2 regions of the Sulfurovum sp. MH2-6 genome follow, and region 2 is predicted to be linked to the other one. Evidence: riboswitches for the same ligand, from Rfam matches in the RefSeq annotation. Region 2 holds a riboswitch; the other holds the start of a gene.

Region 1 (11,877 bases), 510 kb from region 2:
CTGCTTCGATCTGGCGGGCTGAGACCAGCATGATCTCCTCACCCTCTCCTATCGAATCAAAGAGCGCTTCAAGCTTCTCGGTAAGGCGGATAAACCCTTTTTTGGCACTCACTTCTATAGGATCATAACAATCCAAAAGCGCAGTGTCAAGTTTTCTCTCCAGATCACACTTATTGAGTGCCAGGATCAGGTGCTTATCTTCAAGACTCTCCAGCATCGAAAGAATCTTCTCGTCTTCATGATCAAAGACTCTGGCACTGTCAAAAAGTGCGATAATGACATCGGCATCCTTCACGGAAGAGAGTGAACGCTCAATCCCGATCTTCTCTATCGTATCTTCCGACTCTCGGATACCTGCAGTATCTACCAAACGTATAATGTGCGAACCGATACGTACCTGCTCTTCGATCGTATCACGTGTCGTTCCTGCAATATCACTTACAATCGCCCTGTCATAACTGAGCAAAGCGTTGAGTAGAGAACTTTTACCGACATTAGGCTTACCGATGATAGCTACCCTGAACCCCTCGATCAGCCCTCTTCTGCGATGACTCGCATCAACGATACGCGTAATCTGTTCGCTGAGACTATCAAGCTGCCTGGTGATATTCTCAAAAATATCCTCGGGGATATCCTCTTCGGCGTAGTCTATCATGACCTCTGAGTAGGCCAAAGACCTCAATAGTGCATCCCTACTCTCATCAACGAACGCTTTGAGCTCCCCTTTCATCTGCTTGGCAAGTACTTTTGCCGCATCTACACTCTTGGCTTCGATCAGTTTGGAGATCGCCTCTGCTTCGGTCAGGTCTATTTTTCCGTTGAGGAAAGCACGTTTGGAAAACTCGCCCGGTTCGGCCAGCCTTGCGCCATATGCCAGAACAGTGCTGAGTATCTCTTCAGCAACGATCATCCCTCCATGACACTGAAACTCAACGATGTCCTCGCCCGTAAAGCTGTTCGGTGAGGCAAAATAGATCATAATCGCCTGATCGATCAGTGCATCCTCCGCATTGTACAGAGAAGTGAGGTGTGCATGTCTGGGTATAATCTTTTCTTGTTTGGAAACCCTCTTGGCTATAGAGAGGGCCTCTGTCCCACTGACACGGATGATGGATATCGATGAAACACCATGTGCTGTAGCGATAGCAGAAATAGTCTCGTTCATGGCATGCTATTTTTTATTGAAGTCATTGATAACGACAAATTTTTTGCCGTCACGGCTCGTTTTTACAGCAACATACTTTTCAGGGAAAGCTTCACGTAACTGTTCCAGAGCAATTTGAACCAAAATACCGTCAAGGAAACGTGTTTTACCTTTTCCCTGTTTTTGTACATTTTCAATCACAGGTTTCAGCATATTACGGATCATCTCTTCCTGCGTCGTTACAAATGCAGCGATCTCAAGTTTGATAAAGAGTTCATACTTTGCATGCAGCCAGTTGAAAAGCATATAGGAGAGTGCGTTATAGCGATATCCTTCTTTGCCGATCAGGAGAGCAGCATCTTCGCCGTCAATAAATATCAATGCCGTATTGTCTCTTACATCAACTTCTACAACATCGATATCAAAACATGAAAGCTCCATCAGCTCTTTGAGTTGCGACTCGATAAGTCGTGCAAGTTCATCGTATACAATGACCTCTTCTTCTATCTCATAGGTGTCGTCTTCATCCAGATATTCAGAACTGAAGAAACTCTCAACGATTTCATCTTCTTCTACATTAGGTTGTTTCTCTTCAGCTTCTTCTTCAGTGACCGATTCTTCAAAACGCTCTTTTGACTCTTTAGCAGGATGTTTCTTTTCTGAAGTTACAGGGGATTTTGGTTCCGATACACTTTGAGGATATTTGCAAGAAGCGACGATCATCGCCTCTTTTTTAAAAAGTCCAAAAATTCCTGAAGAGGGATGCTGTATCACTTCATATTTGATATCAGTGATAGAGCACCCTAATTCTTTTGCAGCCTTTGCGTAAGCTTCTTCTAATGTAGGTGCTTTGATCTTTTTCATCAGCACTCCTATTTTTTGCTATGTGCTTCTTTTGCCATCTCTTTTTGCTTAGCGTAAGCATTGTTGATATAGTATTGTTGACCGATCGTAAAGATATTGTTTACCAACCAGTAGAGTACGAGTCCTGCCGGGAAGTATACAAAGAATACCGTCATGATAACAGGGAACCATTTAAAGATCTTCTCTTGCATCGGATCGGTAAAGTTAGCCGGAGTGATTCTCTGCTGGTACCACATAGAAACACCCATCAATACAGGAAGTACAAAGTACGGGTCCATCACGGCAAGGTCATTGATCCAGAAGATCCACTCTGCACCCTGCAGTTCATCCGCATTCAGTAATACACGGTAGAGTGCAAAGAATACAGGGATCTGAAGAAGCAGCGGGAGACATCCGCCCATCGGGTTCGCACCATGCTTCTTGTAAAGTTCCATCATCTGTGCATTCATCTTGGCAGGATCTTTACCATACTTCTCTTTAAGCTCTTTCATTCTTGGAGCAAGGTCTTTCAGCTTTTGCATAGACATCATACCCTTGTATGAAAGCGGGAAGAGGATAAGCTTGATAAGGATCGTAAAGATAATGATCGCCCAACCCCAGTTTCCTACATAATCATTGATCCAAAGCAGTACTTTGAAGAACGGTGATGCAAGGAAAGTAAACCAACCGAATTCGATCGCATCGGTCAATTCAGGATTGATCGCATGAAGCACCTTATACTCTTTTGGCCCGATATATCCTGTGAATGATGCATCACCGTCAGCTTTTACAAAAGTCAAAGGATCACCTTCACCTACCTGCAGGACAGAGACACTCATCCCTTTATCAAAATCATAAAAGAGCGATGCGTAGTATCTATCAAATGCAGAAGCTATCTTGGCATTTTTAAATGTTTCATGTCCTTCTGCATCACCATCCTCGATCGTTGTGATAATATCATCTGCACCCTTGATCAATGTACCTCTTACAAGCATATACATTGATTGGTCAGCTACAGGTCTATACCCCGGAGTGATAAAGTACGGTGTTGCAACAGAGGTAGAGATATCCACTTTGTATTCACCGCTCGGTTTAAAGGTGATTTTCTTAGTAAGAGTCATCGATGAGAGTCTTTGAACCAACGTAATCGTCTTCGCCCCTGTTGTTACGTCCACTTCTGATACACCTTCATTGACGTATGGTGTAGCAAATGCCTCTTCATTGATCTTCGTATCGGAGAATCTCACCTCCAACGGTTTCACTTTATCACTCGCCAATATCTTCAGGTTTTCGCCATCTTCTGTACGGTACTTTGCTTTGAGAAGTTCCATTTGAGCCAAACGCCCGAACTCGTCTACTGTAATGATAAACTCATCGGATTTGATTGTGGCGATTGTCGCGGTAGTGCTCTGCGGTGCATTCATTGCAACCTTTGTTGTCTCTCCTGCAGGTGCGGCACTTGTTGTACTCTTCTCTACTGCCGGAGTTTGCGGCGATGTCTGTGCTGTTTGCGCCTGTTCAGTTTTTATAGGTGCCTGCACAGGGAAGAAATAACTATAACCGATAAATACGATAAATGAAAGTGCTAGTGCTAATAGAAGTCTTTTTTGAAGATCTGGCTGTTCCAAAGTGATACCCTTGTGTTAAAAAAATTGAATAGCTATTATAATGTAATTATTTTAATGCAGCGCACTTTTTCAGTGCATGTAGATACGCTTTGTCAGTCTTTTTAAAGTCAGCCTCCAAAATCGCCGGTTTTGCTACCAAAACATAGCTTCCAGCTGATAGAAGGTCAATATTTTCTATGAAATGTGCCCTTAGTAGACGTTTCGCTCTATTACGTTGAACTGCATTTCCTATTTTTTTGCTGGCAACGAAACCTGCTTTATAGGTACTCCCTTTTTTAAAAAAAAGTACAAAGTAAGGTGTGTGCCAACTGCAACTGGAGCGATGGTACACTCCAGAAAACTCTTTACTAGTCTTTATCCTAGTAAAATGTTTGATCGAACTGATGTGACTATCCTGTTAACTTATACAGCTAGTCTTTTTCTACCTTTTGCTCTTCTGGCATTGATCACTTTTCTACCGTTCTTAGTTTTCATTCTTGTTCTAAAACCGTGTGTTCTTTTTCTTGGTGTGTTGTGTGGTTGATATGTTCTTTTCATTCGGACTATCCTTAGTTAAATTTACCTACATGCGGTATATGATGGACGCGATTTTACCTTAAACTCTCTTAAATAAGGCTAAGATAGAGGTTTTTAGGCGTTTAATTGAGGCTCTTCACTACTATTTCAGCTTCACTTCCTTCCTGTTTTGCTTTCAGATAGGTCTCCAATGCTCTAAAAATAATATCTTTACTGCTATAGTTTGTTGTTCTCACTTCCAATACCGTACAGTAAACAGCACTCCCTTTTTCCTCTGAAAGTCTTCTCACAATACGGTCGGCAAACATATATCCGCCATCCACTTTGGTCTCCTGACACAGCAATGCATGTACATTATGTTCTTCACCAAGACAAAACAGCAGATCCGTATCCCGCTTCTCTTTCTCTATCACTGCATGCGTATCAATATCCTCTGCCGAAACCAGTATCAAAACAAATGAATTGAGCCGTCTATGATCCAATAGATAGTATAAGACCTCTATAGACGTCGTTAATTTATCAATCATACCTACTGCCAGTTTAAGCGCATTCTCGTTAAAAGCCAAATCAGCTCTCCTAGCCTTTACCCCACTCTCCGCCATTTGGATCCTTTTTATTTGTTTTAGTATACGTCATTATAACAAATTTATTTGATATAATTTCTCATGGAAAAAATAGAGACAAAATACCAATCCCTTCCTTCACCCTGCTGGTTGCTTGAAGAGGAGAAACTTGTAAAAAATCTGGAACTTTTACAGAGAGTAAAAGATCAAAGCGGTGCAAAAGTATTGCTTGCCCTAAAGGGATATGCACTCTGGAAGAGCTTTGATACTGTGCGAAGATACCTTGACGGATGTTGCGCTTCGGGACTGCATGAAGCCAAGTTGGCAGAGGAAGAGTTCAGAAAAGAGGTACATACCTACTCTCCGGCCTTCAAAGAAGATGAACTTGAAGAGATCGCTTCTATTTCACATCATCTGGTCTTTAATTCGCCTGCACAGTTCAAACGCTTTGCAACAAGAGCCAAAGAGATCAACCCCTCTCTCTCCTTAGGCATCCGTGTCAACCCTGAATGTTCACAGGCACCAAAAGAGATCTATAACCCCTGCGGTCTTTACTCCAGACTGGGAACAACGCTGGATAACCTGGATGAAACAATACTGGAGCAGTGTGACGGTCTGCACTTTCATGCCCTTTGTGAAGAGGACAGCGAGGCACTCGAAGAGGTACTGAAGGCTTTTGAAGAGAAGTTCGGCAAATTTATTCCCCGGATGAAATGGATCAACTTCGGCGGAGGACACCATATCACACGCAAGGGATATGATGTAGAGAGGCTGATCAGACTTATCAAAACATTTAAATCACGTTACCATGTAGAGGTCTATCTGGAACCCGGTGAAGCTGTCGGATGGCAAACAGGACCGTTGATCTCTACTGTACTTGATATAGTTCATAACGGTATTGATATCGCGATACTGGACAGCTCTGCTGAGGCACATATGCCTGATACGATCATCATGCCTTACCGTGCTGATGTCAGAGGTGCAGGTGAAGCCGGTGAAAAAACCTATACCTATCGTCTAGGAGGCAATACCTGTCTTGCAGGAGATATCATGGGAGACTACAGTTTCGATAGACCGCTGCAGATAGGTGAGAAGATTATTTTCGAGGACCAGATGCACTATACGATGGTGAAAGCCACAACCTTCAACGGTATCAAACTTCCCAGCATCGCTATAGAGAGGCTCAATGGAGATATAGACATCGTCAGAGAATTTGGATATGAGGAGTTTAAAGGCAGGCTCTCTTAAAATTCAAGAGAGCTTTTCTGAAAAGCTCTCCACTACACTGCTGCATCCACTACCTTCTCTTCAAAATACTCTATCAAAAGCTTTTTAAGTATGTTAAGTTCGATCGGCTTGGCCAGATAACCATCCATTCCGGCCCCCAGATATTTCGCCCGATCCCCGGAAAGCGCATTTGCAGTTAATGCAATGATCGGGATATGTTGTTTATGCGTATTTTTCTCATAATTCAAGATATTCGCTGTTGCTTCCATTCCACCCATCACAGGCATTTCAATATCCATAAAGATCATATCATAGCTGTTTTCTTTACGGCTTTGAAGGGCCTCCTGCCCGTTATTTACGATACTCACTTCAATACCGAGCCTGTTCAGTACATTAGTAATCAACTTCTGGTTGATCGCATTGTCTTCTGCAACCATAATGTGCAGGTTCTTAAATACGATATTTCTCTTTGTATCCGCTATCTCCTCTTTATCACTCAAGGCTTTAAGCGTCTTGGTAAAATTGACAGGCTTATAGAGGACCTTATCTATCAGCGGACCATAACGCTTAAGCGCTCTTTTCTGATCGCCTGTTGAGATGACAACGACTTTGGTATCGATCCCAAGGAACTGTTTTATCTCATCCTCTCTCTGTCGATATTTATGATCGACAAAGAGAATGTCAGGCAGCTCTGAACGGCTTTTTTTGATATCTAATAAACTCTCGTCTGTATAGTTGACTATATGCGCACCCGTATAGGCGATATAGGCTTCCAGGTTTTTATTTCTAAAATATTTTTCATCGATATGCGGATTGAGTATACCCACCGTCTTTCCACGCATATTTTCGACGACTCTTCTTGTCGCATCTGCCGGTTTTTTCAACGGCAGTGTAAAATAGAAAGTTGATCCCTCATCTACAACACTTTTTATCTCTAATTTCCCTCCCATGAGTTCTACCAGTCTTCCTGAGATAGAAAGCCCCAGACCTGTTCCGCCATACTTTCTGCTGGTACTTACATCTGCCTGACCGAATGCCTGGAAGATCCTCTTTTGCTGCTCTTTGGAGATACCGATACCTGTATCACTGACAGCAAACTTTACGTTTACCTCCTCACCCTTTTCTGAGACTTTCTGGATCACGACATTTACTTCCCCGTTTTGAGAAGTAAATTTCATTGCATTACTGACCAGATTCACAATGATTTGTGATATTTTGGTCGGATCTCCGATAAGTTTCGTTGGAAGTGTGGGATCCAGAAAGATATTAAAGTCAATATGTTCAGAAGAAGCTTTTGCCGCATAAGACTCAACTGCGGACTCAAAATTTTCTACAGGGTCAAACACTATATTTTCAAACTCTATTTTTTGTGCTTTGATCTTGGAGAGATCCAGAATATCATTCACTATCGACAGAAGATGTGCCGAGCTTCTCTCAATCGTCGTGATAAACTCTCTTTGCTCATCTGTTGCTTCTGTCTCTTTGAGTAACTGTGTAAATCCCAGGATACCGTTAAGCGGTGTACGTATCTCATGAGACATACTTGCCAGAAACAGATCTTTCGTCTGGTTGGCATCCTTGATCGTTTTGATCAGAAACTTATAGATGTGGTCCATCTTTCCGCTCTCAATCAGACGGCGAAGCTCTTTTTGCTGATTGTCATTCAGTACAAGTTCGATATCTTTCACCGTCTCTTCAAAAAGCTCTCTGTCCTGTAGAAGTTTGAAAAACTTGACCAAAAGCAAAACCATCAGAAACAGAACTACCAAGGCACCCAGTGCATATCCCGCAGCATACCATTTCCCCGTCTCATCCGGCTTATCTATCTGTGTACGTAACTCTGACTGCACCTGGGTCAAGTAGTCCATCTTGATACCGATTTGATTCAGCCATCCCAACAGAGCAACGGCATAACCGCCTCGGTTGGCTTCAATCATGATCATCTCACGCTCTTTTTCCAAAATCTCTTTATACGCATCAGCGGAGAGTAATGCAAGAAGCTTGGAGGTGACGATTTGGTCTTCCAATAAACGATACTCAGGCAGCTTATCCTCTGCGATTAACGTTTCCCATAATCTGACATCTTCACGTTGCATTCTTTGTGAGGTGAGCAGTACGTAAGAGATCAAAGTATTTTCAAGTATGGTATTCTCTTTAAGCGCTGTAATCTCCAGGTACACCGTAAAATACTCTGCTGTTGTAGCGGAGGTAAGCATATCCTGCAGACCTTCAAGCATCTCACGTATATATCCAAATACATTCTCATGGTACGCTTCAATAAGAATCGCTTGATAGTTCGCTCTGGCATCATCGACTGCCCGCCTTGTCTGCTGTAACTCACGATTGATATTTTGAATTTGCCTGCTGTATACGCTAAATTGACTCTCTTGAATATAACGCTGGAGATTTTTCAATGCAAGATCGACATCACTTCTGCTCTTTGAAAGTTTCTTCGCATCACTTCCATCCCGTGTCACCAGATAGATCGCACTGTTGAGTCTTTCAAACTCCATCGTATCCATAAGCAACTCTATCTGTTCCACGAATGAAGGGAGGTTCGCACTCTTTCGTTCACTTTCATACTTTGTATATGTAGTGTAAGCCGTATAAGAGAGTATAAAAAAAGCTACCATGACTACGATAAGCAGCAGTCCCAGCAGACTTCTGTTTTTTGATATTTTCATATCACTCCTTTAGTGTTCTACTTTAGTGATCTGAGTGATCTCTATCCCCACTTGGATAATGTAACATACATTCCCATGCAGATACTCACATCTTTGGGTAAAAAGTTAAAAGCAGAATAGTCCCTAAAAGAGGTAGATTCTATTGGCAATCTGGCGATCTTCCTCACAAGAAAGACCCATGATTTTCTGTCCCTGCCTCACGACAGGTTTAGCTTTTTCAACATTAATACCTATAATGAATTTTACAACGTATCGACTTAAATAAGCACCAACTTCCAAATATCTGTAACAAGCGGCTAAAAATCTTTGGTATAGATAATATCATAGGAGCTCGACTCCCCGCTGGCTCCTACGACACTCTCAAAACTCGGAGTGTGTCTATATTTCAACTCAACTCGCGGGATCTCGTCATTGATATAGATAATCATAATGTCCCGTGTAAGATTTTTACCTACCTCAACGCTGTTACCCGCACCAAGTACCAGGTGATCGATCTTCACTCCGGCATTGACCAAAACAGATTTGGCCATGGCACCCCCCATCATCTTCATCATCTCGTCACCGCTGTAGGTATCACCACCCGCTTCGGAGTCAAAGAGTAAAACGGAGAGTATCTGTTCCCGTGTAAGACTCGGACTTGATGAGAAGTTGATATTCGGTGCCTCCGGCGTACCTGTCACCGTAATGGTAATCAAGTGGTTACGCGCCTGGTGTTTTGCCTTGATCTCTAAGAGCGGTGTATTTAGCGTACCCGTAAAGTAGATAAAACTCTTCTCCAGAGTAAACTTCTTATTTTGGAAAAGATAGGTACCGCCCTCAAGCAACTCTATAGATCCCAATACCATTAAAGGTTCATTCGGCCCTTTATAGAGGGTAAAAGCCGGTTTGGCCTGAATATTTATCTCTGCTTGTTTGAAAATAAGGGGCTTTTTACTCTCAATGTTGACGGCGACACTCAAATGATCCATAAAAGCATTATCTGTTTTTTTATGGTTATTTTGAAGCACGATAATATCACTGTCAGAAGCAAATGTTTGCTGTTTCATATCATAATGGATATCTCCCCCCTGTAAAACGATCTCCCCCTTTATCTCAGTATCATTGCCTTCTGCCGTTGCTTCCAGGTCAATATCTGAAATGATATCGGCCCATTCATGCTCCAGCGTTAAGCTCTTCGCATCCGCATCGATCTTTCCTTCTCTGCTTTTCAGCTCATACGCTCCTGCTATTTGCAGCGCATCATTCACCCATAACGGAGAGAGTTGCAGTTCATTCTCTTTCAGTTTGATCACGGAAGGTTTGCTCGCATGGAGTTTTTGTTTATTGTATGTCAGTTGATAACGCTGAAGTGTCATCTGCCTATCTTGCAGCGTGATATCGATATCGATATCACTCAGGTTATGGGCACTTTCTCTCTCTGCATTATAGACGATCAAAGGAGAGCGCAGGGAAAGATCCACCCTTTTTTCCTGAGTCATCACAGCATGAATCGCCGCACTTCCTTCCATCTCTGGCATCTCACCCAACGTATAATAGGATGGGATAAAGCTGTTCAAGGCACTTAGCGAACCTATCTCAGCGTTCAGTCTCATCTCTTTTGTGAGATTGGCATCAAATGATGCACGCAGAGGCGGACTCATGAAACTCCCATGAATGGTCTGATCTCTCATTTTATAGCGTGCCTGAAGGTTCAACTCTTCTGTTTTCACCTCTATCGTAGAGTCATTCCCTTCCACTGTCAGATCCAGATCTACAGAAGCAAGTTTCTCCCATTGTATTTTCGGATCTAGGGATCGGACGAGTGAGTCATCCGGTATCGTCACCCTGTTCTTGACTTGTATGGTTTTGGTCAAAATGATATCTGTATCCATATTGACCAGGTTTGATCTCACTTCTACACTCCCTCGAAGCATTCTATTGTCAATCAGATCAAAAGGCAGTTTCACCTCTATCTCTGCCTCTGTCTCTTCCAACGTTTCGGGCAGCTTCGTAATATTTGCTACTTTAATGGCCTTTTTTGTCTTGAGCTGCAGCGTGCCTCTTAGATAGTCCTGCATTGCAAAGCTCCCTGCCAGGGCATCAGAATCCAGTTTGGCATCCAGGTGATGATTATCTCCCAGATAGGTTACATTGAGGTCATGCAGCACGCCTGTCAGGTTCTCTTCCAGACCGTAAAGCTCCTTGGTATATATCTCTCCATGATAGGTGATATTTTGATCCATGGTTAAGTGGTTGATCAACGAAATATTTTTTGCATAAGGGGTAGAGATCATCAGATTGGTATCAGCAGTGAGTCTCCCTTCTTCTATATGGTATTGTAGTTTGGATACGAAGGTATCTATATCAACATTAAAATCGCCCTTTCTTCCGGTCAATATCTGTGTAATACTTGCTTCCACACCGGCTTGCAGATAGGATTTGGTTGCAAGCAGGTCTATCTCTATATCACCAAACGCCTCTTTTCTCAAAGGCAGTCCCGAAAGTTCAAACAGTCTTTTATGTGGGGTAAAGGCCACTTTACCTACCAGTGCATTCTCATCAACCGTGCCTTTATAGATAATATTACTGAGGTTGCTGCGGGCATCAAGGAGCATACTCCCATCTTCTACCAACATTTCTTCAAGATCCACTACGATATTACTGCCTTGAAGGTTGAATTTCTGGAGTTGAAGGGGATCAAATATCGTAGGTTTTGCATTCAGATAAAGCTTGTCCAGACGGATGTATTTTGGCAGATAGAAGGGTTGACTGCTGGATTTTTCAGCGGTTTCGGCACGCTGATCTCTCTCTTCAACACCTGATAGATATCTTTGAAGCGTCGGAAGATCGACTCTTTTGATATCCAGTGAGCTGATCTCCAGTTCCCTCTCCTCATAACTTCCGTTAAGCGTGATATCCGTTACATTCGAATCCAGAAAGAGTGCCAGTTCTTCTATCTCCAGTTCATCCGTAGCATAGGAGAGCATACCGGCAGAGAGCGTGAGCTTTGAGACAGAGATATCGTTGCGCACAAAAGGCAGCAGAGAGATATCCACCTCTTCCATCCCTACTTCAAATGAAAATGAGGAGTCCGAAGATTCTTTTGTATCATTATTCTCAAAACTTTTGACCAATGTTTCTATGGTTGTAATATTCCCCTCGTCTATCCCCACCTTCGTCAAAGAGATCTTTTTTTGCAACAGAGCAACAGGATTCCATCTTAGCGTGAGTTCTTCAGCAAGTGGCATTTCCTCATACCTGGGAGCGTGTATCGTGATCCCGTCAAGGACATT
Region 2 (11,877 bases):
TGACGGGGGGCATGCAACGATCCATCAGGTAAGAAGCAAGCTTCGTAAGCTCAAGTCCAGACACCCTGAGATCTCGATCGCGATCATCGACTACCTGCAGCTGATGAGCGGTGATGGAAAGGAAGGAAGACAGCAGGAGGTCTCTGAGATCTCAAGAGGCCTAAAGCAGCTTGCCAGAGAACTTCAGATACCGATCGTAGCGCTTTCTCAGCTCAACCGTGGACTGGAAGCGAGGGAGAATAAGCGGCCGATGCTTTCAGACCTCCGTGAGTCCGGAGCGATAGAACAGGATGCGGATATCATTCTCTTTGTCTACCGTGACGATGTCTACCGGGAAGCCAAAGAGAAAGAGAAAGAGATGAAGGCCAAGGCGGAAGGCAAGGAGTACAGTTCGGACTTCAGGAAAAAGTCTGAAGAGGAGGCTGAGATCATTATCGGTAAACAGAGGAACGGTCCTACCGGTACGGTAGATCTGGTCTTCCAGAAACGTTTTACGCGATTTGTGGATGCGTCCCACTCTCCGGCCTTTGAAGTGGTCTATGAGGAGGGGGATATCCCGGCAAATGAAGGGAATATCGAACTGCCGCCGATCTAATCAATCTATCGTAAAGCATTCCAAGGGGGAAGAGAATGCAACTGCAAAAACCACCGCTTTTTACAGATAGAAAGAGCGTGACCTGGGTGCTCCTGGGATTCTTGTCTGTCGTTATCCTGCGACTTGCTTTTAGTTACCAGGAGTATCGATCTTTTATAGCAAAACCCTTTTATTATACCTATGCAGATGTCATCAGTGAGAAGGTGAAAAAGCGTCATGGAAAAAGCTACAGGGTTTTGAAGCTTCATACAGATGAGGGATTAGATTTTATTACGACCTCCTATACGCAGAACTCTTTTGCAAAAAAACGGTTGAGACTACAGATCTTTCCTGATGAGAAGATCAGTTTTAGAGGCTACCTGGGTACCTTTTTTGTCAAATCCCGTATCAAAGAGGTATTCCCTCTGCAAGAAACGTTGAAAGAGAGGTTACTGCAGAAAGTAGCAGTGCAGCATCAGTCTGAAACGCTTGCCTCATTTTATCATGCGATCTTTTTTGCTACCCCTTTGCATACTGATCTTAGAGAACAGATCGCTAAATTGGGTGTGAGCCATCTTATCGCTCTAAGCGGTTTTCATCTGGGAATTCTCTGGGGGATCATATATGGACTCACAGCAATGATATACAGGGTATTTCAGCAAAGGTATTTCCCCTACAGGTTTATACTGATTGATGTGGGAGCGGCAACCCTGTTGGTTTTGGCATGGTATCTTTGGTTTGTAGGGTTCCCTCCCTCTCTGGTGCGATCTTATATGATGCTTTTAATGGGATGGACAGTATTGGTACTAGGGATGGAGCTGGTCAGTTTTTCATTTCTCTTCACTGTGGTAGGTGTGGTATTGGCACTCTCTCCGTCTCTGGTGGTCTCGTTGGGCTTTTGGTTCTCTGTTTCAGGCGTCTTTTCAATATTCCTGTTGTTACAATATACACAAAATATCGATAAGTATATTCTTACATTTTTGATCATACCTGTGGGGGTTTTTGTTCTCATGCTGCCAATCGTACATAGTACATTTGCAGTGACCTCCTCTTATCAGCTGCTCTCTCCCCTGTTATCATTGATTTTTATCCCTTTTTACCCCATAGTAATGGTACTGCATCTGTTGGGATACGGAGGGATACTTGATGGACTGTTGTTAGGATTGTTTCAACTCCCTGCTGATGCGGAAATGCATCTTTTACCGATAGGGATGCTGTTTGCCTATCTCTTTCTGGCACTACTAGCTATCAGGTATAAGACGGCCTTCATGTTATTGGTAGTGTCAGCACTCTCTTATGGTGGGTATCTTTTTATTTTTTAGATATGTTCGATCTCTACCTCTTTGTTGAGCAGATCACAGAATTTGAGTCCATGAAGAAAGATCGCCCAGGAGATATAGATCCACAAAAAGAAGAAGAGAAGGGTGGAGATCGAACCGTAGATACTCAGATAGGTTTTATTGTGCAGAACATAGTAGACAAATGCATTTTTTGAGAGGTACCATATAAGTGAGGTGATAAAAGAACTGATGGCAGCAGAGGAGAGCGTGACCCTGGTGTTGGCAGAAAATTGGAACAGGAGGTAGAAGACCATCCATACGATCAGAAAAGGGAGAAAGTAGATGATGTGAATACTGTCGGTAATGCTGTACCTGTCCAGGTAGAACTGCATCGTAGCCGAGAGGTAGAATGAGGCACCCATCATTAAAGGTATTATGATCAGAAGCAGGCTGTAGGTTCTCAACGCGCTGAACAGACCACGGTTATCTACTCCGAAGATATCATTGACGATATAGTCATAGTTCTTAAAGAAAAGTATAGCCGCTACGGTGACATAGAGTACGCCGACATATCCAAGCTTGTAGGAGTTCTCCATAAAGGTGTTGATATAGTTCATCACCTCTTGTGAGTTTGTGGGCAGGAGGTTGCGAAAGATCAGTTCTTTCATCTGTGCATGGACGGTATCAAAGATCGGCATGGTGGTAAAGAACCACAGCATGATAACCAGCAGAGGAATGATGGAAAAGAGTGTACTCCAGCTGAGGCTGGAAGCGTAGTGGCCGATCTTGTCATCAAAAAGGTCTGTAAAGAAGTCCCGCAGGAAGATATAGTAGTGTTGCAAAAGGGATCTCATGGGAGATCCCTTTTAATGAATAGTGAATAGTGAGGAGGTAGCAAGTAGCAGGTAGCAAGTAGCAGTGAAGAGAGGAGTGTCGGCAGGCACCCTGAAAGAAGTGCCCTTGGGGTGCATTGTAAAATAATGCTTTTATTGGTCATGAAGTGATTCATTTTTTACTCCTCAATCAATACCTGTTCATGTTGACTTAACACTTCTCACCCTTCGACAAGCTCAGGGCGAACGATAAAACTAAAAACTCGCAACTCATCACTTTTCACCCCAAGGGCACTTGTCACTTCGTTCGGGCGCATTCTTCACTCTTCATTTTAAAAAGGCAAACGCCTTTTTAATTCGGCAGTGCCATTTTCCCCGGGTTGAGGATATTGTTCGGATCAAATGCATTTTTGAGATCTTTAAAGAGCTGTATCTCCTCTTCATTGAAGGCGATATTCATAAACGGTGCTTTGGCTGTACCGATACCGTGTTCACCACTGAGGGTACCGCCCATCTCTACGACCAACTCGAAGATCTCCTGGATACAGTGATGCCCCTCTTCAAGCTGTTTGGGATCATTTCCGTCCTCTACCATGACGTTGACATGGATATTTCCGTCTCCTGCATGACCGAAACAGGGGACCTTGAAGCCGTATTTATGACCGATCTCATAGATACGTTTCAAGGCTTCGGGCAGCATACTTCTCGGCACAGAGATATCTTCATTCAGTTTTTTGTTGCCGTAGATAGTGATCACAGGGGAAGCATTACGTCTGGCAACCCAAAGTTCGTCTCTCTCCTCGGCAGTATGTGCCACGATGAAATCCTGCGCACCGTTCTCTTTAAAGGATTTTTCAAGGGTAGCCAGCTGAAACGCTACCTCTTCAGGTACGTTCCCGTCGACATCACCGATAAGCAGCCCGCCTGCATCTTCAGGCAATTCAATACCGAGTTTCTCTTTGAGTGCCTGTACGACCAGGTCATCCATAAACTCCATTGCTACGGGGTTTGCACCTGCAGCCAGTGACTTGAATACGGCGTTCATTGCATCTTCGACAGAAGGGAAGATACCCATATAGGCTTTGGTGTATTTCGGTTTAGGAATCAGCTTGAGTGTGATCTCTGTGATGACAGCCAACGTTCCTTCACTGGCGATCAAGATACCCGCGATGTTGTACCCTGCCACGTCTTTGATCGTACGCTTCCCTGCCCGAATGACATCTCCATTCGGACGTACCGCACGTAGTGCCATCACATAGTCTTTTGTGATCCCGTATTTGGCTGCACGCATACCGCCGGCATTTTCACTTACATTTCCACCGAGTGTCGAGTAGGCTTCGCTGGCAGGATCAGGCGGATAGAAGAGTCCCACCTCTTCAGCCGCTTTTTGAAGATCCATGTTGACCACACCCGGCTGTACAACGGCAACCATATTTTCCATATCGATCTCTAGGATCTTGTTCATATGTTTTTCCATAGCCAAGGTGATCCCGCCGTTTGTCGGAAGTGCCCCACCGGTAAATCCTGAACCCGCACCGCGCGGAGTGATCACGATCCCGTGTTCATTACAGTAAGCCAGGATATCGCTGACATCCTCTTCATTGCGGGGGAATACCACTGCATCAGGTTCAAAACGCGTACGTGTGGCATCGTACGAATACGCGATAAGGTGTGCTTTGTCAGAGTAGACATTCTCTTTGCCTAGCATCTGTTCAAAAGTTTTGATATGTTTTGCGTCCAGCATAAAACTCCTTTTTAAGTCTATCAAACGATTTAATAGTCATATAGTGTACCGCTGAGCGGCTATCTCTTTACTTCTAGAGCTGATCCATCATTTTATAGTAGTCTTTTTTGTTATCGTCACTGTTAAACCAACCGGATTCTATCTTGTCAAGGCGTGAAAAGAAAGGGAATTGCCCTTTTTTAGGTAAATTGTCTAACTTTTTTTGGTTGATGATCTTTTGGGATACAGGATCGAGCAGTACTGCTGTACCGTTACGTACGATAACTACAAGTCCGACCTGGTAGGCTTTTGCAAATTCTGCAAGATTCTTTTTACTTGGTATCGTCTCTCCTTCCGTTGAGAGGAAAAGGGCATAAAGATCCGGATGTATCCAGTTCTTATGATACTCTTTTGTGATCTTTGTATAGGTCTCTGCATCAGGTGCCAAGAGCAGTACATTTTGGTACATGTATCCGCCTATCACCTTATCTCCTCTTTTTACCGGTGTTTTAATCGTCGGCAGTTGTTCATGATCAATGACACTATGAGAGAGTGATTTTGCAGAACCGTTTTGGTTTGTCTGAATGACATAGCTTGTAATAGCCTGGGCATTTTTCCCATAACTGTGTATGACGACACCGCTCATTCCATTGAGTGGGAAAGCTTTGCTCAACTTGAGCTCTTTCTGATCAACCTTCTCTACTGTGGTATGAAGGGTAGAAGGGAAAAAACTGGCAAAAAGCGGTATAGAAAACAGAGTAACAAGAGCGAACTTACGCATAGCGATCCTTTTGTGGATAATATTAGTTTGATTATACAGATAAATGAGTAAAAGTTCCATAATCAATGCGTAGTGACCTTAACTAATTTCAGTTATAATAATGCCGAATAAATGGAGGCTTAGAAAGTATGAGAAGAAATAGAATGAACCACATTGAGGCGCCAAATGTCACTCTTTAAAAGTATTGTAATGATACTTTTTGCAGTGACCTCTTTGTTTGGAGCAAAAGTGACGCAGCAGAGTTGGGAAAGAGGGCAGACTTTTTCAAACTACTTGGAAGAACATAATATTTCAAATAACCTTTTGAACCAAATCTCGAAGGAAGACCAAAAATTCCTCACAGAGATACAGAGTAATGCTGAGTATTACGAGTTGATCGATGCAGACAATACGCTGATACAGGCTCTGATACCTATCAACCAAGAGATGCAGATCCATCTTTACAAAAACGGCAAGAGCGATGAATATGGGTTTGATATCATCCCGATAGTCTATGAAGAGAGTGAATATTTTGCAAAAGTTGAGATCAATTCTAATCCTTACACCGATACGCTTAAAACGATCAATCAACCAAAAGTAGCCAAAAGAGTAGGGCAGGTGCTCAAAAATACGATCGATACAAGATCTTTGGCAAAAGGCGATCAGCTAGCGTTTAACTATAAGCAGCGTACCAGACTGGGGGAAGTGTATGATATGCCGGATATAGAGGTAGTAAAGCTTACCACAAGGGGTAAAACGAAATTTATCTATGCGGATGAAGACGGAGACGGGCATCTTGAAGGAGCGAACCGTACCAGTTTTACCAAAGAGGGAGATTTTATACACCTGGTGCCTTTCAGGGATCGATCCAAAAGACTCGGTATGCCGCTCAGGCATATACGTATTACCTCTAGGTTTACCTACCGAAGATGGCATCCGATCCTGAAGCGCTATCGTCCGCACCACGGAACAGATTTTGGGGCAAGACGCGGGACCCCGCTGTTGGCAGTCTATGACGGGAAGGTAACGTATGCCGGATGGATGGGAGGATACGGTAAAGTGGTGAAGATCAGACACCCGAGAGGTTATGAATCACTCTACGCACACCAGAGTCGTATCCATGTACGCAGAGGACAACAGGTCAAAAAGGGGCAGATCATCGGCTATGTAGGGAATACCGGTAGAAGTACGGGACCGCATTTGCATTTTGGACTTAAGAAGAGCGGAAGATGGGTAGATCCTATGAAGCATCTCAAGCGGGCCTCTTTAAACAAGAAGAAGTTTAATAAGATCGTGATCAAAGATGCCAAACTACGTAAGGAGAAGCTGGTCAACCTGATCGATACAAACAGCAGTTCTTATATCTGGAGTGCACCCGACAGACAAAATATGAGGATCGGTGGATAACGATGGAAAATGAGATCAAGTCTTTCCGGCTAAACCCCCTTGAAGATCCAAAGTTCATCACTACCTCTTTAGCTACCTATCAGCAAAACGGTATGGCAAAAAGTTGGGAGATTGTAGAGGCACATGACAGTGTCGCGATACTGATCTACCATAAAACAAAGGATGCCTTTGTCTTGGTGAAGCAGTTCAGACCGGCAGTCTATCTCAATAATAACGAAGGACTCACGATCGAACTCTGTGCAGGCATCGTAGATAAAAATCTCTCATTGATGCATATCGCAGCCGAGGAGATAGAAGAGGAGTGCGGTTACCGGGTATCTGTAGACCGGTTGGAAAAGATCACCTCTTTTTATACTTCAGTAGGGTTTGCAGGGAGTAAACAGATGCTCTACTATACAGAAGTTGATGAGAGTATGAAGGTCTCTGAAGGGGGAGGCGTGGATGATGAACAGATCGAAGTTCTCTATCTGCCGACAGCAGAGGCGAAGTCATTTATATTTGATGAAGCAGTCGCAAAAACTCCCGGGCTTATGTTTGCATTTATGTGGTGGTTTGAAAATAAAAAGTAGGGAGCAGGGAGTAGGTAGTAAGGAGTAAGTTTGGTAAGCATTTTTTTAAAATGCTTTTATTTTAAGGTTTTGTTCAAGTAGTCTATGAAAAATTGCTACCTGCTACCTGCTACCTGCTACCTGCTACCTGCTACCTGCTACCTGCTACCTGCTACCTGCTACCTGCTACCTGCTACCTGCTACCTGTGCCTACACGGCTTCACTTCGCTACGACCGTTCCGGTTCCAAAGCTACAAACGTGAAGCAGTTCACGTTTGCTTTACGCTCCTCATCTGCTACCTGCTTAGTTGTCCTGGACGGCCTGTGTATAGGCAGCATAAAAATGGCTGCCGTCTGTGAAGCTGTTGACCGTCAGTTTGGAAAAGGCTTCAAGGTATTTCCAGAAGTTCTCTTTGAGCTCTTGGGGGATATCCGTTTCACGCAGTACTGTCTCCATGCATCCAAGCCACTCATAGCGGCTTTTTTCATAGATGGAAAACTCATCATGCAGGCGAATCATATATTCGTTGAGGTCTTTCCCCTCTGATTCTATATGCACGTTCGGTCCGCCACAGAGCTGGATAAAAAAGCGTGCATTTCTCTCTTTGACCTTTTCAAACTCCTCTTCATCCTGAGGAAAGAAGTTGGCGATAGAACTCTCATAGATCTCATCATAAAAACGGTACATCAGGTCTTTCATACCTTCATATCCCAATGCTTCGTAAAATGCCGGATCAGGCATTTTAAAGTGTACAGGTGCACCTTTCTCAACAGGGGTTACATCATACATCTTATCTCTCCGAGTGTAAAATTTGGGATATTGTATCAAATTATCATAAAGGGCACCTCCCAAAACCCAGATAATTACTCGTCGCAGTAACGTCTGAGCAGGCAGTGGTAAGATTCGATACGTCTGTCACGCAGGAACGGCCATATATCCCGTACTTCTTTGGTACGGGTATGGTCGATATCCGCGTAGAGTATCTCTTCATCTTCGCTTCCTGCCTGTGCCAGTATCTCTCCCTGAGCTCCGGCGATAAAAGAGTGGCCCCAGAAACGTATGCCGTCCATCACGCCGGAACTGTCAGCTTCAAACCCTACACGGTTGCACGAAAGAACCGGAATACCGTTGGCAATAGCATGAGAACGCTGGATCGTGATCCAGCTCTCTACCTGCCGTGCCTTCTCCTCGCTACTGTCCGCATCGAACCATCCGATAGCTGTCGGATAGATAAGCACTTCAGCACCGCGAAGCGTCATGGCTCTTGCAGCTTCCGGGTACCACTGGTCCCAGCAGATGAGCACTCCCAGCCTGCCTACGGATGTATCGATGGGTTCAAACCCGAGGTCTCCGGGTGTAAAGTAGAACTTTTCATAAAAGCCCGGGTCATCAGGGATATGCATCTTGCGGTATTTCCCCGCAACAGTACCATCTTTTTCAAAGACCACGGCCGTGTTGTGATAGAGACCTGCGGTACGCTTTTCAAACAGTGAGGTGACAAGTACGACACGATTCCTTTTTGCAATCTCAGACCAGAAAGCGATATCCTGTTCAAAGTGGGCAGCATAGTCAAAAAATTTGGTATCTTCACTTTGGCAGAAATACTCATTCTGGTGAAGTTCCTGCAGCACTATCAGTTCTGCTCCATTTTTTGCAGCCTCTTCTATCTTCGAGGCAGTAGCGTTGATGGTTTCGGTTTTATTGCCATAAAATTTCTGTTGGATAAGTGCTGTTTTCATGGTAGAAATTTTAGCATAATTTTATTTTTTATTAAACCGTATTTTTATATAGTTATAGCAAGGAAATGTTAAAAGCCAAACATATCGTGAGATATGGACGGAAAGCCAATGGGTCTTAAGGATTAAGATAGCCAGGTTGCACATTCTTAGCTGCATGTAACTTTTGCTTTTCCTCATTATTTTTTATCTTCAAAGGAAAAGTATATGAAGAGTACCGCTATTGCTGCACTGTTGTCAGCTACACTATTTATCTTTACGGGATGTGGTTCGAGTAAGGTTGCACATACCAGTATCGTGAAGAGTGAAAAGAGTTATCTTTCGCAGACGAACAGTATGAAGAAAAAACGAGCGCACGCTTCCCCCTCTTTTATCACCAAATCAGAGCAAAAAGAGTTCCTCGCCCGGATCAATAAAGTCCGTTCAGAGAGAAGGTCTTGCGGTAGGTATGGTCGCATGGGACCGGTACAACCGCTGGTCTGGAGTGACAGGCTCTATGAGGCTGCGTATGAACACAGCTATGATATGGCCAAGAGCAGCCACTTCAGCCATGATGGATCAGGTACCAGAAACGATAGGGCAGCTGTTGATATGAGGCTAGGACGCGGGAGTAATTTGAGAGAGCGTATGCATTACTCTGACTATAGATGGCGTGCCATCGGTGAAAATATTGCTGCAGGGCAAAAAACGACACAAGCAGCAATGGATGCATGGCTTCGCAGTGATGAACACTGTAAAAATCTTATGAGTGAGCACTTTACAGAGGTAGGTATGGCTTACTATCCTTCAACGGATCAGTACCAGACCTACTGGGCTCAGAACTTCGGGCGCAGTCTGTAGCCTTAGTAGGCCACCTGCATCGTAGAACAGTGAAGGCTGCCTCCCTGTTCTATCAATTTGAGACAATTGATCGGAATGATCTCTTTGTCCGGAAACTCTGCTGCAAATACCTCATGGGCAATTTTATCCTGCGGTGTACCGTATGTCGGGTAGATGAGTGCCTCGTTTGTGATCAGAAAGTTTGCATAGGTAGCCGGTAAACGACGCCCCTCTTCATCATAAATCGCGTCAGACATCGGAAGCGCTACCAGGTTGTAAGGTTTTCCGTCAACCATTGTAAATCTCTGCAGTTGTTCTTCCATCTTTTTGAGTGCATCATAGTGTTCATCACTCTGATCCTCACACTTGACATACATGATCGTATCACGCTTGACAAAACGTGCAAGTGTATCGATGTGAGAGTCGGTATCATCTCCCGAGAGATACCCATGGTCAAGCCACAAGACTCTTGAAGCACCGAGGGTCTCCTGAAGTTTTGCTTCCACCTCTTCTTTACTTAACCCGCCGTTTCTGTTTGGGTTGCAGAGGCATTCAGAGGTAGTAAGGATCGTCCCCTCTCCATCACTCTCGAGTGAACCGCCCTCAAGAACAAAGGCGATCGTCTCAAGCGGTGTAGTGCCCATATAACCCATCTTGTGAAGTACTTTGTTGACACTGTTGTCAAGCGATGCTTCAAACTTTCCTCCCCATCCGTCAAAAGTGAAGTCGAGCAGTTTGAGCTCATCCTCTTCTCTGATGGAGAGATATCCGTAGTCGCGTATCCAGGTATCATTTGTCGGTATCTCGATAAATGTCATGTTGCGTGTCGAGCAGAACATATCGGATATCTCCTGCTTGTCTTGACAGATAATGTATACAGGCTGTGCGTAGGCAATGGCCTGTGCGATACGGATAAACGGGCTGAGCGCCTCGTTTAAACTCTTTTCATTTTCTGGATCATACCAGTCTGTTCCTTTATGGGGGAACGACAGGAGTACAAGCTTTTGTCTTTCCCACTCTGCAACCATATGTTTCATCAGTCTAGATCGCACCTTTCATTTTGTTTTCCGTTGTTGGCATCTTTGATCGTTTTTTTTAACTCTTTGACAAGCGCAAAAAGGACCACTGCGGTTAAGATAAAACCGATAATTTTGAGAATTGTCATCCAATCCATTTTTTACCTTTATTTAGGGGTGATTTTTGTCTATTTGGGGTATAATTCCTTCATGGCATATATAACGATCAGTAGACAAAATTTTTATCATAATCTTAACCAAATCACGCTAAAAACCGGCTCTAAAGAGAAAATAGCCATTGTACTGAAAGACAATGCCTATGGACACGGTCTCAAATTGATAGCTACACTGGCCAGTGAGTACGGTATCAAACATGCTGTGGTTCGTGATTACACGGAAGCTAAAGAGGTCAAAGAGTTCTTTGAGAGTGTCGTCGTACTCGCCGGAGAGAGCAGGGTGGATGAGGTCTGCAGTTTTGCGATCAACAGTATCGAACAGTTATCCGGTATAGAGAAAGGATGCCGTATAGAGCTTAAAGTCGATACCGGTATGCACCGTAATGGTGTTGCTCTCAGCGAACTGGATGAAGCGCTGGACATAATCACGGAAAAGGGTTTGAACCTGGTGGGTGTGATGACCCATTTCAAGTCTGCAGATGAACTCGGATCAGACTACTTTTGGCAGAAGAAGTACTTTGGACTGGTGAAGCAGAGCGTTAAAGCACGCGGTTTTGAGAGTGTACGGTTTCACTCGCATAACTCTGCAGCGATCCTGCGTACAAGAAGTTTTGATGATGATATGGTACGTGTGGGTATCGCCGCCTACGGATATGATGAACTTCCTGAGGGGTTTGACAGGACAGATCTCAAGCCGGTGCTGAGACTTTATGCAAAAAAAGTTGCCACAAGAGTGCTCAAAGCAGGCCAGAGAGTAGGGTACGGCGGCAGCTATACCGCTCCAAGAGACATGGTGGTTTCCACCTATAATATCGGCTATGGTGACGGATGGCTGAGAGCCAGTGACAAGGCAGCTTACCGGACGAGTGAAGGCTTGGAAGTACTTGGCCGGGTATCCATGGACCTGATAAGTTTTGAGAGTGAAAAAGAGTCACTATGCATTATGGATGATGCACAAAAAGCAGCACAACACTTTGGGACGATCTCTTATGAGATCACGACGG

What was found. Region 2 has a riboswitch for cyclic di-GMP ahead of AC4JOV_RS01515 (CAP domain-containing protein). Riboswitches for the same ligand answer to the same signal wherever they lie in the genome.
Region 1: another riboswitch for cyclic di-GMP. It lies ahead of AC4JOV_RS04005 (hybrid sensor histidine kinase/response regulator); the one in region 2 lies ahead of AC4JOV_RS01515 (CAP domain-containing protein).

What each region holds. Positions count from the first base shown of each region.
Region 1 covers NZ_CM178170.1:802,817-814,693, reverse strand. The annotation lists gene mnmE (tRNA uridine-5-carboxymethylaminomethyl(34) synthesis GTPase MnmE) at 1-1,165, opposite strand, end outside; gene AC4JOV_RS04035 (Jag N-terminal domain-containing protein) at 1,172-2,008, opposite strand; gene yidC (membrane protein insertase YidC) at 2,017-3,615, opposite strand; gene rnpA (ribonuclease P protein component) at 3,662-3,973, opposite strand; gene rpmH (50S ribosomal protein L34) at 4,018-4,152, opposite strand; gene AC4JOV_RS04015 (hypothetical protein) at 4,254-4,697, opposite strand; gene nspC (carboxynorspermidine decarboxylase) at 4,797-5,942, shown strand; gene AC4JOV_RS04005 (hybrid sensor histidine kinase/response regulator) at 5,975-8,605, opposite strand; cyclic di-GMP riboswitch class I at 8,747-8,828, opposite strand; gene AC4JOV_RS04000 (translocation/assembly module TamB domain-containing protein) at 8,902-11,877, opposite strand, start outside.
Region 2 covers NZ_CM178170.1:297,766-309,642, forward strand. The annotation lists gene dnaB (replicative DNA helicase) at 1-595, shown strand, start outside; gene AC4JOV_RS01475 (ComEC/Rec2 family competence protein) at 631-1,896, shown strand; gene AC4JOV_RS01480 (YihY family inner membrane protein) at 1,893-2,708, opposite strand; gene AC4JOV_RS01485 (FAD-binding oxidoreductase) at 3,040-4,431, opposite strand; gene AC4JOV_RS01490 (plasminogen-binding N-terminal domain-containing protein) at 4,505-5,191, opposite strand; gene AC4JOV_RS01495 (peptidoglycan DD-metalloendopeptidase family protein) at 5,357-6,577, shown strand; gene AC4JOV_RS01500 (NUDIX hydrolase) at 6,580-7,146, shown strand; gene AC4JOV_RS01505 (globin domain-containing protein) at 7,430-7,915, opposite strand; gene AC4JOV_RS01510 (carbon-nitrogen hydrolase) at 7,990-8,865, opposite strand; cyclic di-GMP riboswitch class I at 8,930-9,009, shown strand; gene AC4JOV_RS01515 (CAP domain-containing protein) at 9,070-9,702, shown strand; gene AC4JOV_RS01520 (agmatine deiminase family protein) at 9,705-10,718, opposite strand; gene AC4JOV_RS01525 (hypothetical protein) at 10,718-10,855, opposite strand; gene AC4JOV_RS01530 (alanine racemase) at 10,908-11,877, shown strand, end outside.